Regions from separate parts of the Micromonospora sp. CPCC 206061 genome, predicted to be linked through region 1. Evidence: riboswitches for the same ligand, from Rfam matches in the RefSeq annotation. Region 1 holds a riboswitch; each other region holds the start of a gene.
What was found. A riboswitch is a leader RNA that binds a small molecule or an ion and turns the genes downstream of it on or off. The one in region 1 is predicted to bind cyclic di-AMP.

Region 1 (4,113 bases):
CAGGACGTCTCTCCGATGCAGTGGCGGATGCTGGGTCGCCGTGGCCGGCTGGCCTCGTGGACCGTGGTCGGCGACCCGGCACAGACCGCGTGGACCGGCGATCCGGGTGAGCTGGCCAAGGCGCGCGACTGGGCGCTGGGCTCGCGAAAGCGGCACGACTTCACGCTCACCACGAACTACCGCAACTCGGCCGAGATCTTCGCGCTGGCGGCGAAGGTGATCCGCGAGGTGTACCCCGACCTCACACTGCCACGGGCGGTCCGCTCGACCGGGGTGCAGCCAGAGGAGCACACCGTGGCAGCGGCCGACCTGCCGGACGCGGCCCGGAAGGCCGCGTCCGGCCTGCTCGCCGACGTCGAGGGCACGGTCGGCGTGATCACGCCGGTGCCGCGCCGCGACGAGGTCGCCGGCTGGCTCACCGACCTGCCCGCCGAGCGGTTGCAGGTCGTGACCAGCCTTCAGGCGAAGGGCATGGAGTACGACGGTGTGGTGCTCGTCGCACCGGACGAGATCCGGGTACAGGACGGTGCCCGCACCCTCTACGTCGCCCTGTCCCGTGCCACGCAGCGGTTAATCACCATCTCCACACCATGATCAGGGGCGCTTGATCGCCACCGCGGTGTACGGGGTGTCCGGCGTGACGACGATGCCGAAGCGGGCGTTGGGCAGGTACAGGCGGTCGCCATAGGCGGCCACGGTGGTCGGTACGTCGAATCGCGGGTCGGACAGGTGTGTGACCAGTGCGCCTCTGGTGCCCGCCCGGTCGAGCCGGAACACGGCGACCCGGTTGAGGCGGTTCTGCACCACGTACAGCGTGCGGCCGAGCACCAGCAGGCCGTCACCGTTGGTGAGCACTTCGCCGCCGAGGTCGACCCGCGTGGTCGCGCCGGTGGCCGGGTTGACCCGGAAGAGGCCGCCGGTGTTGGACTGTACGACCAGCAGCGCGGTGCCGTCTGGTGTGCGGGCGATGCCGTTGACGTTGAATCCGGCCTGGTAGACCAGATCGCCGCTAAGCGGCACAGGGGTGAAGCCACTCGGCAGGTCGAGCCGCACGCGGTACAGGAACGGGTTCTGCGAGTCGGTGAAGAAGGCACCGCGCGGCGTGAGGACGACGTCGTTGATGAACGCCGGCGCGCTCGCGAACTGGTACGAGGCCAGCACCTCGCCGGTGTGCGCGTCGACGACCCGCGCGTCGCCCGCCGCGCCGCCGGCGACGAAGAGCCGCCCGGCCCGGTCGATCTTCAGGCCGACAGACGGCGTGCCCGGTCCGGTGGAGATGATCCGGCCCTGGCCGGTGACGAGGCTGGCGCGGTAGATGGAGCCGGTGGCCAGCGAGCCGAAGTACGCGTACGGCCGCTGGCCGATCGCGATCCCTTCGGGCTGGAACGCGTTGGGCAGGTTGATGAGGTCGGGCAGGTGCTTGTGGCCGGCGCTGGCGCGGGTGGGTACGGAGACGGTGGCCGCCGCCGCGACTGCCGCGAGCATCGACGTGGTGAGCGTTCTGCGGGTCACTGTGATGTCTCTGTTGGTATCCACGCCCATCACTATGCCCCGATTCGACAGTGATTCCCAGTGCCATGTTTGCATACATAGCAATGTCAGCATATTTTGGAGAGCGTGGGAGCTGGACACGATCACGGGACGGCGGGCGCCAAGCACCGCGGCCCCCTGCTGGCAGCCTTCGCGCTGCTCGGGGTCTTCATGCTCGTCGAGGGGGCCGCCGCGCTGGTCACCGGCTCGCTCGCACTGCTCTCCGACGCCGGGCACATGTTCACCGACGTGCTCGGCATCGGCATGGCGCTCGCCGCGATGACGGCCGCGCGCCGCGCCGACAAGGACCCGCAGCGCACCTTCGGCCTGTACCGGTTGGAAGTGCTCGCCGCCCTCGCCAACGCGGTCCTGCTCTTCGGCGTCGCTCTCTACGTGCTGATCGAGGCGATGCGCCGGTTCGGCGACCCGCCGGACGTGCCCGCCGGGCCGATGCTCGCCGTCGCGGTGGCCGGTCTGATCGCCAACGTGGTGGCTTTCGCGCTGCTGCGCTCGGGCGCCAAGGAGAGCATCAACGTGCGCGGCGCCTACCTCGAGGTGCTCGGCGACCTGCTCGGCTCGGTGGGCGTCATCATCGCCGCCGTCGTCATCGCGCTCACCGACTGGTGGTACGCCGACCCGATCGTCGCGGTCGCGGTCGGAGTCTTCATCCTCCCCCGCACCTGGCGGCTCGCGCGTGCCGCGGTCCGCATCCTCGTGCAGGCCGCGCCCGCACACGTCGACGTGGCGGCCGTGCGGGCAAGGCTCGCGGCGGTGCCTGGAGTGTGCGACGTGCACGACCTTCACGTGTGGACACTCACCTCCGGCATGGACGTCGTCTCCGCGCACCTGACGCTCGACCCGGCCGCGGAGGTAGGACCGGTGTTGGTCGAAGCGCGCGAGGCGCTGCATGACGACTTCGACATCGCGCACGCCACGCTCCAGGTCGAACCCGCCGAAGCATGCCGGCAAACCACCTGGTGACGGGCTTGTGACCGTGCGTGCAACGGGTGGGCACATCGACCGGAACCCGGTACGCTCGGCTCCGGTCACCGCCCGGCGGCGCCCCCCGGTGCCGGTGGTGACTGCCGCCTAATCGCCGCGCCAACGCGTGGCGAGCCGGGGAACCACGAGTTCCACCGGGGTGAATCCGCGCGAGCGGTAGGGATACTTCCGTCCCGAACCCGTCAGCTAACTCGGTCGGCGGCTGACTGGAAGGATGGTTGATGGCTCATGCCCGCAGCCGGGTAGGGCTGCTCGCGGTGCTCGTCGCCGCGACGTTCGCTCTGGTCGGCATCCATGCTCAACCCGCTGGCGCCGCGCCAAACACCGACGACGAGGGTGGAACGGCGACACTGCGCGAGCAACTGGAAACAGCGAGCAAGGGGTACATCGTCGCGCAGGACGCGCTTGCGAAGTCCAAAAAGGAGCAGGAGCGGCTCCGCGTCGACCTCGTGAAGTTCGAGCAGGACCTCGCTGTGAAGACTCAGGTCATCGGCGAGCTTGCGAACGTGGCGTACCAGCGCGGCCGGCTCGGCCCCATCTCCGCCATGCTCAACGCCTCCACACCGGAAGGCTTCATGGACCGGGCGTCCGCGCTCGACACGCTCGCGGAGAGCGAAGACAAGAAGCTTCGCGACCTCATCGACGCGCGCAACAACGCCACCCACACCAAGCTCGCGATCGACAACCAGGTCAGGGAGCAGCAGAAGCAGGTCCAGGTCATGGCCGCCCGCAAGAAGCAGGCGGAGAACGCCTTGGCCAACGCCGGCGGCGGCAGCAGTTCCAGCGGCCCGAGCGGCTCCGGCGCGGCGACGGCCAGCCAGGGCCCGAGCGGCTCCGGCGGGTGCAGCGTCAAGGACCCGACGGGTACCGGCGGCTGCGTCACGCCGCGACTGCTGCACGCGTACAGGGAGACGAAGGAAGCCGGCTTCAGCCGGTACGTCTACTGCTGGCGCAGCGGTGGTTCCGGCGAGCACCCGAAGGGCCGGGCGTGTGACTGGTCCTCAGCGGCGAGCGGCTTCGGCAAGGTGGCCACGGGCGGCGACAGGGACTACGGCGACCGCCTCGCGAACTTCTACATCAAGAACGCGAGCGCGCTCGGTGTGCTCTACGTCATCTGGTTCCGCCGGATCTGGTTGCCCAGCAGCGGCTGGAGGTCGTACAGCGGCAGCGGCAGTCCGTCCGCGGAACACACCGACCACGTCCATCTCTCCGTGACGTAGGTCGTTTCGTACGAAGGGGGCCCCGATTCGGGGCCCCCTTCGACGTTTTCAGAACCCGATGTGCGAGGACCCAACGCCACGTCGTCGAACCACAGCGTGTCGGCGCCGTCACCGTAGGACTCCCAGCCTTGAATGAAAGCCGTTGCGGGCCCGCACCTGGGCGGACACCTGGCGCTGACGGGCTTAGGGCGGGCGCCCACGGGGAACATTCCGGGCATGGTTGGTCATGTCATGGTCTTCGCGCCGGCACCGCAGCTCACGGTCACCATCGAGCAGCCCGCCGAAGCGGTCGAGATACACCTGCACCCGGGAGGTCAGGGCCTCTGGCAGGCGCGGATGATCACGTCGCTGGGCGTGCCGG
Region 2 (4,113 bases), on a different contig from region 1:
GGCAAGCTCGCGCTCGAACCGTTCGAGCCGGCGCTGATCCAGCCGTCCAGCATCGACGTGCGCCTCGACCGCCACTTCCGGGTGTTCAACAACCACCTATACACCCACATCGACCCGTCGGTGCAGCAGGACGACCTCACCTCGGAGGTGGAGGTGCCGGACGGCGAGCCGTTCGTGTTGCACCCCGGCGAGTTCGTGCTCGCGTCGACGCTCGAGGTCATCTCGCTGGGCGACCAGCTCGCCGGCCGCCTGGAGGGCAAGTCCAGCCTCGGCCGGCTGGGGCTGCTCACCCACTCGACGGCCGGCTTCATCGACCCGGGCTTCTCCGGTCACGTGACGCTGGAGCTATCCAACGTCGCCAACCTGCCGATCACACTCTGGCCCGGCATGAAGATCGGCCAGCTCTGCATCTTCCGGCTCTCGTCGCCGTCGGAGCACCCGTACGGTGCCGAGGTGTACGGATCGCGCTACCAGGGGCAGCGCGGGCCGACCCCGAGCCGGTCGTGGCGGAGCTGGCGGGTCTGGCCGACCCGGTAGTACGCCACCCCCGCAAAGCGGAAAGAGGGGCGCCCTCCCATCCCGGATGGATGGGAGGGCGCCTCTACTGGCCGGGGCGGTCGCGTGACGGGGGAACACGCGACGGCGCGGCCACGGGGTGCGATGTCAGCCAGGGCGACCGAAGCTGTGTACCGGCGCGGCGTCGAGCTTGCGCATCCGGATCGGCTCACCCGTGCGGGAGGCGTGCACGATCCATCCACCCCCGACGTACATGCCGACGTGGTGCAGGTCGCTGTAGTAGAAGACGAGGTCGCCGGCTCGTAGGTTGCTTCGGCTCACGTCGTCGGTCGCGCGCCGCTGCGCAGCGGCGTTGTGCGGCAGCGAGACGCCAGCCTTCGCCCACGCCGCGGAGGTCAGGCCGGAGCAGTCGAAGGTGCCGGGGCCGCCGGAACCGTACTGGTACATCTTGCCGATCTGAGCGCAGGCGAACTTGACCGCCGTGCCTGCGGCGCCGCCCGGGTAGGTGTACGGGCAGGGCACAGGCGCGAGCGCGCCTGTGGTGCCACCGCTGCCGTACGCCCTGAGGCGCATGTCTTCCAGCTTCTCGATCTCGCCGTCGATCTGCTTCTTCCGCGCCGCCAGCTCCGCTTCGGTCGTGCTGAGCTGGGCGACGAGCTGGTCGAGGGGCTCCTTCTGCTTGGAGTACTGATTGCGCAGGTCGACCACGGCCTGGATGTCGGCCTGGGAGCGCCGCGCGAACTGGTCGAGCATCACCAGGTGGTCGCCGAAGGTGGTGGGCGAGCCGGTGGTCAGCAGCGCGTTGATCGTCGAGAGGTTGCCGCCCTTGTACTGCTCGGCGGCGAACTCGCCCACGCGCGCCATGGCGACGTCGATCTGCACCTGTAGCGGCTCGATCTTTTTGGTGAGCGCGGCGATCTGCCGCTTCTTCTTGTCAAGGTCGAGTCGGGTGGCGTTGTGCCGCTCGATCACGGGTTCGAGCTGGTTCCAGGCGACATCTATCTGCTTCTCGATTTCCGCGGCGGAAGGCTCGGCCCGAGCCACGGTGCCGCCGCCGAGCACGACGGCGCAGGTGACGAGAATGGTGACGACGGAACGACGTGCGGCATGACGAGCCACCGGAGTCCGCACTCCTTCTCCCTGAACCGCCTGCCGGGTTAGCTGACGGGTTCGGGCGGGAAGAACGCCCTACCGCATGACTGCGGATTCACCCCGAGGTGCGGTTGGGTCCCCGGCTCGGAGACGACCGATTCGACGGATCGAACCGTGGTCTTCCACGGTGGAAGGCCAGCCTCCGGCTCGACGATCCCCAAGGGTAGGAGCGGCGTGTCGGCGTGCGCAAGCGGAACGGCGTGTTTCTTCGGTGCGTATACGACCCCGTAGCGGAACGTATATCGAAACGACGTCAGTCAATGACTAGAAATACGTCATCGAGCAGCCCGGCGTACTGATCGTTGTTAGGCGACAAGTTCTTCGCACCGATTCGAAGTGGTTCGGAATTCACAATGGACACGTCGGCGGGTACCGGTATGCGGCCGAGCGCGGCACCATCCACCGAAATGGACAGATTGGTGCTGGTACGGGTGCAGGCGAGCACATGCCATCGGCCGTCCGCCACGGTGACCGGGGCGATCACCCGGTAGATCTGGGCCTTGCTGGCCACGACGCAGCTCGGGTGGCCCGCGCTCCCGTCAACCTGGAGCTTGAGCTGCGTGACGCCGCCGGTCGAGTACCCCTTCTGCATCACGTTGGCGCCGTCACCGGCCAGGAGTAGCACGTGTATCTTGGGCGACATCGCTCGATTGTGGAGATTTGCGAAGACCGACGGCAATCCCACTCGGTGAAGATTTTTTACGTCTGCGCTGCACGTGACGGAACCTATTGACGCCAACGGCCGGCCGGGCCAGTGTGATCGCAAGGCCATCGATAGGAGGTTCGATGCACCGTCTAGCAACGCGGATCGCGGTCAGCCCAGTGGTGGTACGCCCAATGGTGGTAGGCCCAATGATGGTAGGCGCGGTGATAGGCGCGGTGATGGTAGGCGCCGCGACGCTGGTGGCGACCGGCCCGTCGCCCGCCACGGCGGCACCAGGGAGCATCCGGCAGGAACAGTATGCCGCCGCGGCGGCCGAGTACGGGGTACCGGAGGCGGTGCTGCTCGGCGTCTCCTACCTGGAGTCGCGGTGGGACACCAACGCCGGCACACCTAGCACCAGCGGCGGGTTCGGCCCGATGCACCTGACCGACGCGGCGTACGTGTCCTCGCTGCCGGGCAATCACCACGACTCCGACGAGGAGGACCCGCGCGGCGACGAGGCACGGCCAGTGAAGCGGGTCGACTCCGGTGGTGTCGCGCCGCCAGCGACCGAGGCGCTCCAGAGCCTCGACCGGGCCGCCGCGCTCACCGGCGCCGCCGAGGAAGCCCTGCGCGCCGACCCGAACACGAATATCAAGGGTGGCGCGGCGCTGCTGTCCGCGTACCAGAAAGCCATAGCTGGACCGACGGGGAGCGCGAGCGATCCGGCGGCCTGGTATGGCGCCGTGGCCAAGTACAGCGGCGCGGACAGCGCCGACGCCGCGGCGGCCTTCGCCGACGAGGTCTACACGACGATCCGCGACGGCGCGACCAGGGTGACCGACGACGGCCACCGCGTCACGCTCGCCGGCCGTGGCATCACGCCGGCGCGCGGCTGGCTGGACCGGCTCCACCTGCGCAAGTTGGCACGGCCGGACGGCCTGGAGTGCCCGGTCGACATCTCCTGCGAGTGGATCCCGGCGCCGTACGAGGCGTGGACGGATGCCAACGGCAACCCCGATTACGGCAACCACGACAAGGGCAACCGTCCCAAGCAGCAGAAGATCGAGTACATCGTCATCCACGACACCGAGGGCTACTTCCAGCCGTCGGTCGACCTGGTGCTCGACCCGACGTACGTGAGCTGGCACTACACGCTGCGGTCGGTCGACGGGCACATCGCGCAGCACATCAAGGCGAAGGACGTCGGCTGGCACGCGGGCAACTGGTTCGTCAACGCGAAGGCGATCGGGCTGGAGCACGAGGGCTTCGCGGCGCAGGGCACCTGGTACACCGAAGCGATGTACCGCACGTCGGCCAAGCTCGTGCGGCACCTGGCGACGCGCCTCGGCATCCCGCTCGACCGCAACCACATCATCGGCCACGACAACGTGCCGGGCACGCTGCCGTCGACGGTGCGCGGCATGCACTGGGACCCGGGCCCGTACTGGGACTGGTCGCACTACTTCGACCTGCTCAAGGCGCCGTTCCGGCAGTTCGGGACGGCGCGGACCGGCCTCGTGACGATCGACCCGCACTTCGCGACGAACAAGCCGGCATTCACCGGATGCTCCGGTGGGGCGAACAACCCGTGTCCGGTACGCGGCTCTTCGGCCGTCATCCTGCACACCGCCCCGGACCCGGCTGCGCCACTGCTCAGGGACATCGGGCTGCGGCCGAACGGCGCCGACACGACGATGCAGGTGTCGGACCACGGGTCGCGTGTGTCGGCGGGGCAGACGTACGCGGTCGCGGACCGGCAGGGCGACTGGACGGCAATCTGGTACCTGGGGCAGAAGGGC
Region 3 (4,113 bases), on a different contig from region 1:
GGCTGGGATCCGATGGAGTTCCTGGTCAGCGAGGCGCACGCGCGCAACCTGGAGTTTCACGCCTGGTTCAATCCGTACAAGGCCAGCCAGTCGGGCAACCCGGCTGACCTGCCGGCAAACCACCCACTCCGGGTGCACCCGGAGTGGGCTGTCCCGTTCCCGAAGAGCGGCAAGGGCAGCCGCCTCTACTACAACCCGGGCATCCCCGAGGCGCGCAAGTTCGTCCAAGACTCGATGCTGGAGGCGGTGGCCCGGTACGACGTCGACGGCGTGCACTTCGACGACTTCTTCTACCCGTACCCGGTCAAGGGACAGGACTTTCCCGACGACGCGGCGTTCCAGCAGTACGGCGCGGGCTTCGCCACCAAGGCCGATTGGCGGCGCGACAACGTCAACAAGCTCGTGGCCGAGATGAACCAGCGGATCAAGGAGCTGAAGCCGTGGGTGAAGTTCGGCATCAGCCCGTTCGGCATCTGGCGCAACCGCACCACCGACTCCCTCGGCTCCCCCACCCGCGGCCTGCAGAGCTATGACGCGATCTACGCGGACACCCGGCTCTGGGTCAAGGAAGAGTGGCTGGACTACATCGTCCCGCAGCTCTACTGGCACATCGGCTTCGACATCGCCGACTACGCGAAGCTCCTGCCGTGGTGGTCAGACGTGGTGAAGGACACCAGAGTGCAGCTCTACATCGGCCAGGCCGACTACCGGGTCGGGCAGAAGGGCGCCTGGTCCGACCCCGCCGAGCTCGACCGCCAGCTCGCGCTCAACACCAAGTACCCGGTCGGTGGCAGCATCCACTTCAGCGCCAAACAGGTACGGGCCAACCGGCTCGGCGCGGTCAGCCGGTACGCCACCGCGCACTACGCCCAGCCCGCCCTGGTGCCGGCGATGGACCACATGCCCCCGAACCGTCCGGTCGCGCCTCAGGTCACCGAGGCGCGCCGGGACGGCGACAACGCGGTCGCTCTCGCATGGCGCGCCGGCGACGGCACGCGGCCAGCCGGTTACGCGGTGTTCAAGGTGGACGGTGAGACCGCGCGCCTGGTGGCGACCACCCGCGGCACGAACTGGGTCGATCGAACTGTTGGCACTCCCGGTGCGTACAGCTATTGCGTAGCCGCCCTCGACCGGCTGTGGAACCTTGGCGGCTCCAGCGAAGCTGACGTGACAGGGTGAGGAGATATTACCGAAAGTCGTTGCCTGGTAACACTTTTGGCTGGTCAGAGCAGTGTCAAGCAGGCCCGTTGATCCGGTAAGCTTTCCGACGGTCTCCGTTCGGCGGCGCCCCCACGGCGCCGGCGGTGATCGTCGCCTAATCGCCCGAATGGGCGAGCCGGGGAACCAGAGTTCCACCGGGGTGAATCCGCGCGAGCGGTAGGGATCACTTCCATCCCGAACCCGTCAGCTAACTCGGTAGGCGGCCGATGGAAGGAACATGCATGACGGCATCTGTACGCCGCCAGCGCTGGACGCTGGGCGTCGCACTGATCGCTGCCGTGGTCGCCATCACCAGCGTGGTCGGCCTCGGCTCCGCGGCTTCCGCCGCGCCAGTTGGCCTCGCGCCAACCCCTACGGCGCCCGGCGACGAGGGCGGCACTCCGCTCATACGCGACGTGATCGCCAGGGCCAGCCAGGGATACGCCGACGCGAAGCAGGCTGTCGACAAGTCTCAGAAGCGCCAGCTCCAACTCCAGCTCGAGCTCACCAAGGCTGAGGCGAAGATCAAGGAGATGGAGCCCGAGGTCGCGCTCATCGCGTCCGCCTCGTACCGCAGCGGCCGGGTCGGCGTCGTCTCCATGCTGCTCAACAGCTCCTCACCGGACTTGTTCCTGGACCGAGCGATGACGCTCGACCTGCTCGCGCAGCGCGACAACGCGAAGATCGCCACCCTCAAGGAGGCACACGACCAGGCGAAGCGGGCCAAGGATGCAATCGACGTGGAACTCGCCGAGCAGCAGAAGCAGCTGAGCCTCATGGCCAGGCAGAAGAAAGAAGCGGAGATCGCGCTCAAGCAGGTCGGCGGACAGTCCACCGGCGGTTTTGTGGTCGCGTCCTCGCCGAAGGCGAAGCCGGCGCCCCGCGACAGCGATGGCGGGTTCTCGGGGCAGGGATGCAACGTCAATGACCCGACCAACCCCGGCAGCGGCTGCGTCACGGCCCGGACGCTGCACATGTACAACGAGACGCGACGGCTGGTCCCCGGTGCCAAGGAACGGTTCGTGAACTGCTTCCGGTCCGGCGGTCCGTACGAGCATCCGAAGGGCCGGGCGTGCGACTGGTCTTCGGAGCGCGGGAGTTTCGGCGGTGACGCCAGGGGCGCCGACAAGACGTACGGCAACAACCTCGCCGCGTTCTACGTGCGCAACGCCGACCGCCTCGGCGTCATGTACGTGATCTGGTACCGGCAGTTCTGGTCACCGGCGACCGGCTGGAAGTACTACAGCGGTTCCGGCGGCGACCCGTCCAGCGACCATACGAACCACATACACGTGTCGATGCTGTGATTCGAGGGGCGGGGATGAGATCCCCGCCCCTCGCTTCTCAGGACGTCTTCTCGGGCGTCCGGCGGGCCGGCGCGCGACCCCACGGCTGCCGCGGCGACGGGCCCACGGCAGGCAGCGGCGGCACCGACATGACGACCGGCTTGTCCGACGTGACCGTGATGGCCTCGCCGTGGTGCAGCAGCTCCAGCTCGGCACCGTCGTGGCCGTCCCGCAGCGAGTACGTCACCTCGTCGCGGTCGACGTCGACACGCACCCGCAGCCCCCGCCACAGCAGCGAGAACTCCAGCTTGCTGATCCGGCTCGGCAGCCGTGGAGCGAACGACAGCGCACCACCGTGGTCGCGCATGCCGCCGAGCCCACAGACCACCGCGATCCACGCCCCGGCCAGCGCTGCCATGTGCAGGCCCTCCCGGGTGTTGTTGTGGATGTCGTGCAGGTCCATCAGCGCGGCCTCGCCCAGGTAGTCGTGGGCGAGCTCCATGTGGCCGACCTCGGCCGCCAGTACCGCCTGGGTGCAGACGGACAGGGACGAGTCCCGCACCGTGCGCGCCTCGTAGTACGCGAAGTTCCGCGCCTTCTGCTCAGGCGTGAACGCGTCACCCCGCCAGTGCATGGCCAGCACGATGTCGGACTGCTTGAGCACCTGCTTGCGGTACAGGTCGAAGTACGGGTAATTGAGCAGGAGCGGGTAGGCGGTCGGTGGGGTCGCGGCGAAGTCCCACTCCTGCAGCCGGGTGAACCCCTCGCACTGCTGGTGTACGCCCAACTCCTCGTCGTACGGGACGTGCATGGCCGCGGCGGCGTCGCGCCACGACGCGGCCTCTTCCTCGTCGACGCCCAGCCGGCGGGCCTGGTCGGGGTGGCGCAGCGCGGCATCCGCCGCGCCGACCAGGTTCCACCGCGCCATCAGGTTCGTGTACACGTTGTCGTTGACGACGGCGGTGTACTCGTCTGGGCCGGTGACCCCGTCGATGTGGAAGATGCCGTGCCGGTCGTGGTGTCCCAGCGAACGCCACAGCCGTGCCGTGTCGACCAGGATCTCCAACCCGACCTCGCGCTCGAAGTCGTAGTCGCCGGTGGCTGTCACGTACCGGATCACCGCGTCGGCGATGTCGGCACCGATGTGGAACCCGGCTGTGCCCGCCGGCCAGTACCCGGAGCACTCGTGCCCGCGCACGGTGCGCCAGGGGAAGGCGGCGCCCTTGAGCCCGAGCGTGCGGGCGCGTTCGCGGGCGAGGTCGAGGGTGGCGTGGCGCCATCGCAGGCCGTGCTTGACCGCCTCGGGTTGGGTGTACGTCAGTACCGGAAGCACGAACGTCTCGGTGTCCCAGAAGACGTGGCCGTCGTACCCGGGCCCGGTCAGGCCCTTGGCCGCGATCGGCCGCTGCTCCGCGCGGGCGCCGGCCTGGAGCACGTGGAACAGGCCGAACCGGACCGCCTGCTGGACCTCGGGGTCACCCTCCAGCCGCACGTCGGCGGCGTCCCAGAAGGCGTCCAGGAACTTGCGCTGCTCGTCACGCAGGCCGTCCCAGCCGGAGAAGCGAGCACTGGCGATCGCCGCACCGACCTGGTCGCGCAGCGCCGGCAGCGAGCGCCGGCTGGACCA
Region 4 (4,113 bases), on a different contig from region 1:
GGAGCGGTTGGGATGGGAGGCGCCGGCGAGCAACGTTGCGCCGTCTTGCATGCCGAGCCCGATACCGGTGAGGTTGCGTGGGTCGAGGCCGGGGCCGGTAAGGGTCGTTCCCAGTCCAGTGGACTGGGTGGTCAATGGCAGCAGGATCTCGGTGACGTCGTCGAAGCTGACGACGCCGATCTCGTCGCTCGGGCGCAGCAGGCTGTGGAACACCGACACCGCTTCCTTGAGTAGCCCGGTGCGGGTACTGGTGCCGCCAGCGGGGGCGATCATGCTTCCGGACCGATCGAGTACGAGGACCACGGTGTTCTCGTCGCGCGGGGTGACGGCGGCTGTGAGCGAGATGGTCCAGGTGCCGAGTATGACCTCGCCGCCCTCGGTCGGCGCGTAGTAGCCCTCTGGGTCGATCAGGAACGCCTCGATGGTCGCGCTGGAGGTTTGCGAGGCTGGGCCGTTGGCGGCGAACTGGAACCAGACCAGGCCGGTGACCGAGTCGGCTACCAGGTCGGGCTCGACGATCAGTTGCGGTCCGGATGGTGTGAGGCCGAAGTTTCCGGTCGGTGGGGCGGTGACGCGGAAGCGGACCTGCCGGCAGGTGCGGATGTCGAAGCGGACGGCGCGGTACTGGGTCAATCCTTGCGGCACGTTGCCGAAATCGAGGGCGCTGCCGGTCGCGAGGCTGATTTCCGGCCGGTCGCTCTGGTACCAGACGCTGGTGCCGTGGATGGCGTGCCCGTTGAGGAGCTGGTTCGGCGTCGCGGTGCCCACCCATGGAGCTGGGTCGCCGGGCCGTGCGTAGATGAGGGTGTCGTTTGGGCCGTGGCCGGCGAAGCCGTTGTTGTGTACGTACTTCGGCAGTGCTGGGTTGATGTCCTGCCACAGTGTCCACATGCGATCGATCTGGGCGTGGTGCATCCAGAACACCGGATCGTTCGGCGAGCTGGCGGTGATCATGTTTCCGCCGGCCCATCGGTGGACGAGGTTGTGCAGGTCCTCCGAGCGTGCCCGCAGCGTCGTATAGGCGGCCGAGGTGAGGGCTTGGCGGAAAGATGTTCCGGTGCCTGTCACGACCGTGTTGTTTTGGGGTAGTGCTGGCGCGTCGGTTCGTTCGGCGAAGGCGCGCCGGAAGACGCGCGGCTCGGTCGGGGTATCGGTGACGACGATCGACCATGCCTCCGGGTCGAACGGGTGGGGATACGGCGTAGCCGCGCCGGACTGGCGTAGCACACGATCGCCGGAGGCGTCGGTGCCGTCCACGCCGATGAAGGCGTGGATGAACGGCCAGCCGACCGAGCCGGCGGACTGAGCGCGGGTCCAATCCCAGTAGGGGATGGTCACGTTCGGCCGGATGCTGCGCAGGTCCTCCTCGAAGCGATACAGCAGCTCGCGGTGCCAGGGGAAGAACGCCGAGTCGAAGTGTCCCCAGCCCGGATTGAGCACCGTGCCGGTAGGGCTGATTTGCGCCTCATCCATCGCCGACCGGTGGATCTCGACGTAGTCGTCGTACCGGCTCTGCGCACCCGGATGCAGGACGCTGTCGCGCGCCTTGAGTCCGTTGATCGCCGCGATGAACTCTGCCATCTCCGTCGGCGTGAGGTCCTTGACGTTTTTGCGACACCGCACGGCCGCCTCCTTGACGCTCGAGATCGCGTCTGGCGCGCACGAGAATCTTTAAGCGCGTTGGCCCTCGTCGCGTTGGCCAGCAGGACCAGTATGAGACCGCCGAGTAGATCAGTCTGGCATTCACGCGTGATGCATACGGAAGGATGACGAGGACCCAGCTGCTGCGCCTCCGCCGGCAAACAATGTCCGCCACAGCATGAGGTCGCTCGCTCACTCGGCCTACAGCATCGACATGTGGACGTGGTCGGTGTGGCTTTTCGGGCCGGTGTAGGCACTCCAACCAACGGCGGGGAACCAAACCTGCCGATACCAGATGACGTAGAGGATGCCGAGCCGGTCGGCGTTGCGGACCAGGAAGAGGTTGTTGCCATACACCTTCTGGTCCTGGTTGGCGGCCGGTGCGAACCCAATGTTGAGCAGCGACCAGTCGCAGGCGCGGCCCTTGGGGTGCTCATAGGGGCCACCGGGCCGGTAGCAGTAGACGTACCGGGTGAACCCGGCTTTGCGGGCCTCGGTGTAGGCGTTCGGAGTGCGGGGGGTGATGCAGCCGGACGTGGTGGGGTCGTCCTTGCTGCACGACTCGTCGGGCCAGTCGCCGTCGGCGGTGCGTGGTGCTGCCTTCGCGACCGGCGAGGTCGCTGCCACCAGGCCACCGGTGAGACTTTGGCGGCCGACCACGGCGAGGGCTTTCTCTGCCTCTCGCTTTTCTTTGGCCATGACGGCGAGGTGCTTTTCCTGGTGACGCACTTCGGCGGTCAGGGCGCCCTGGGCGCGGGTGAGCCGATCACGCGCTTCGGACAGCGCTTTGAGTTTCTGGTCGTTGACCATGTTCAGCTCGTCCAGCGCTGCGGCGCGTCGCAGGAAACGCCTCGGGGGAGGCGCTGTTGAGCAGAAGGCCGGCGGCGCTGACCCGGCCGTTGCGGTACGCCTGTGCGGCGATCTGCCCAACCTCGGGTGCGAGTTCGTCAATGCGAGCCTGCGCCTGACTGGCCTCCACCTGCAGCTGTAGTTGCTTGCGTTGCGAGGTCTGCAGGGCGGCCTTGGCCTTCAGATAGCCCTTGCCGGCCTCGTCGAGGACTTTGCCGAGCAGCGGGTCGCCATCCTCTTGCGGGGTGGTGGAGCCGCCACCTGGTTGGGCGAAGGCCGGGGTGACCGGTGCCGCCAGCACGGCCGCAGCCGTTAGCAGCGCAACGGCAGACATGCGCCAGCGGCGCGGGATGCCGTCATACGTGTTCCTCCCGTCGGTGCCGACCGGTTTAGCTGACGGGTTCGGGACGGAACAACCCCTACCGCCGTTGGCGGATTCACCCCACTTACCTGGTTCCCCGGCTCACCCGCGAAACGGGCGATTAGGCAGCTGAACCACCGGCGATGTCGAACCATGCGCCGAGGGTCATTGACCGCGGGACAGATTACCCAAGATCGAATGGGCCGACCAGCCCTCCATCAGGGCAAATGGCGTTACGGGACAGGCGCGTTGCGTGACCCTGGTGGAGAATCCGCAGGTCAGTGCGTTGCCCGGGATCCGCCGCCGGCTCGTCCTTTCGCCTAAGCTGGATAGGAGTCGGCGGTGCCGGGGGTGACGGGGATGAGCGGGACCGGGTCGGCGGGTCGGCAGGAACGGCTGCGTCGCTACTGGGACAAGAGCGCCCCTTCCTATGACCGGCAGATCGCCATGTTCGACCGGCGCTTGTTTGGCGACAGCCGCGAGTGGGTGTGCTCGCGGGCAACGGGCGACGTACTCGAGGTGGCCATCGGGACCGGCCTCAACCTGCCGCACTACCCGGCCGCCGCGCGGCTGACCGGGGTGGAGTGGAGCCCGGCGATGCTGGACCGGGCGCGCCGGCGGGCGGAAGACCTGCGCCGGCCGGCGGACCTGCGCCTCGGCGACGCGCAGGCGCTCGAGCTACCGGACGACGCCTTCGACGCGGTGGTCTGCACGTTCGGACTGTGCGCGATACCCGACGATCGGCGTGCGGTGCAGGAGATGGTCAGGGTGCTGCGCTCAGGTGGCCTGCTGCTGTTGGCTGACCACGTCGAAGCGGGTCCGCGGCTCGCCCGTGCGGTGCAGCGGCTGATCGAGGTCGTCAGTGTTCCGGTGGGGGGCGAGCATTTCCGGCGCCGTCCGATCCGGCACGTGCAGGAGGCGGGCCTGGTCGTGGAGGCGCATGACCGGTTCAAGCTCGGCATCGTCGAGCGCCTGGCCGCGCGTAAGCCACAGGTACAGGCGGCGTGACGGCACGGATGGCGTGCTCCTATGCTGGTTAGTTGTTGCGGTGGGAGGTGGGGATGCGGGGGTTCGGCGAGTTGGAGGCCGCGATCATGGACCGGTTGTGGGTGCGCGGTGAGCCGACAACAGTGCGGGAGGTGCTCGATGACCTGCGGCCGGAGCGGGACCTGGCGTACAACACCGTCCTGACGGTCGTGGACAACTTGTTCAAGAAGGGCTGGCTACGCCGGGAGCGCGCCGGCCGGGCGCACCGGTTCCAG

Region 2: it holds a riboswitch for cyclic di-AMP, as region 1 does, so the genes downstream of both, V6V89_RS05925 (C40 family peptidase) here and V6V89_RS22910 (coiled-coil domain-containing protein) in region 1, are expected to answer to the same signal.
Region 3: it holds a riboswitch for cyclic di-AMP, as region 1 does, so the genes downstream of both, V6V89_RS17790 (coiled-coil domain-containing protein) here and V6V89_RS22910 (coiled-coil domain-containing protein) in region 1, are expected to answer to the same signal.
Region 4: it holds a riboswitch for cyclic di-AMP, as region 1 does, so the genes downstream of both, V6V89_RS27555 (coiled-coil domain-containing protein) here and V6V89_RS22910 (coiled-coil domain-containing protein) in region 1, are expected to answer to the same signal.

The regions. Positions count from the first base shown of each region.
Region 1 covers NZ_JBAKHX010000035.1:62,331-66,443, reverse strand. Annotated here, with positions in the region: gene V6V89_RS22925 (HelD family protein) at 1-594, shown strand, start outside; gene V6V89_RS22920 (SMP-30/gluconolactonase/LRE family protein) at 595-1,536, opposite strand; gene V6V89_RS22915 (cation diffusion facilitator family transporter) at 1,618-2,511, shown strand; cyclic di-AMP (ydaO/yuaA leader) riboswitch at 2,607-2,749, shown strand; gene V6V89_RS22910 (coiled-coil domain-containing protein) at 2,754-3,752, shown strand; gene V6V89_RS22905 (1-phosphofructokinase family hexose kinase) at 3,969-4,113, shown strand, end outside.
Region 2 covers NZ_JBAKHX010000004.1:327,807-331,919, forward strand. Annotated here, with positions in the region: gene dcd (dCTP deaminase) at 1-537, shown strand, start outside; gene V6V89_RS05925 (C40 family peptidase) at 664-1,635, opposite strand; cyclic di-AMP (ydaO/yuaA leader) riboswitch at 1,648-1,783, opposite strand; gene V6V89_RS05930 (LamG-like jellyroll fold domain-containing protein) at 1,922-2,311, opposite strand; gene V6V89_RS05935 (N-acetylmuramoyl-L-alanine amidase) at 2,521-4,113, shown strand, end outside.
Region 3 covers NZ_JBAKHX010000023.1:25,647-29,759, forward strand. Annotated here, with positions in the region: gene V6V89_RS17785 (glycoside hydrolase family 10 protein) at 1-1,179, shown strand, start outside; cyclic di-AMP (ydaO/yuaA leader) riboswitch at 1,303-1,439, shown strand; gene V6V89_RS17790 (coiled-coil domain-containing protein) at 1,443-2,507, shown strand; gene V6V89_RS17795 (glycoside hydrolase family 65 protein) at 2,545-4,113, opposite strand, start outside.
Region 4 covers NZ_JBAKHX010000050.1:48,212-52,324, forward strand. Annotated here, with positions in the region: gene V6V89_RS27550 (tyrosinase family protein) at 1-1,623, opposite strand, end outside; partial or broken gene V6V89_RS27555 (coiled-coil domain-containing protein) at 1,843-2,824, opposite strand; cyclic di-AMP (ydaO/yuaA leader) riboswitch at 2,854-2,989, opposite strand; gene V6V89_RS27560 (class I SAM-dependent methyltransferase) at 3,212-3,859, shown strand; gene V6V89_RS27565 (BlaI/MecI/CopY family transcriptional regulator) at 3,913-4,113, shown strand, end outside.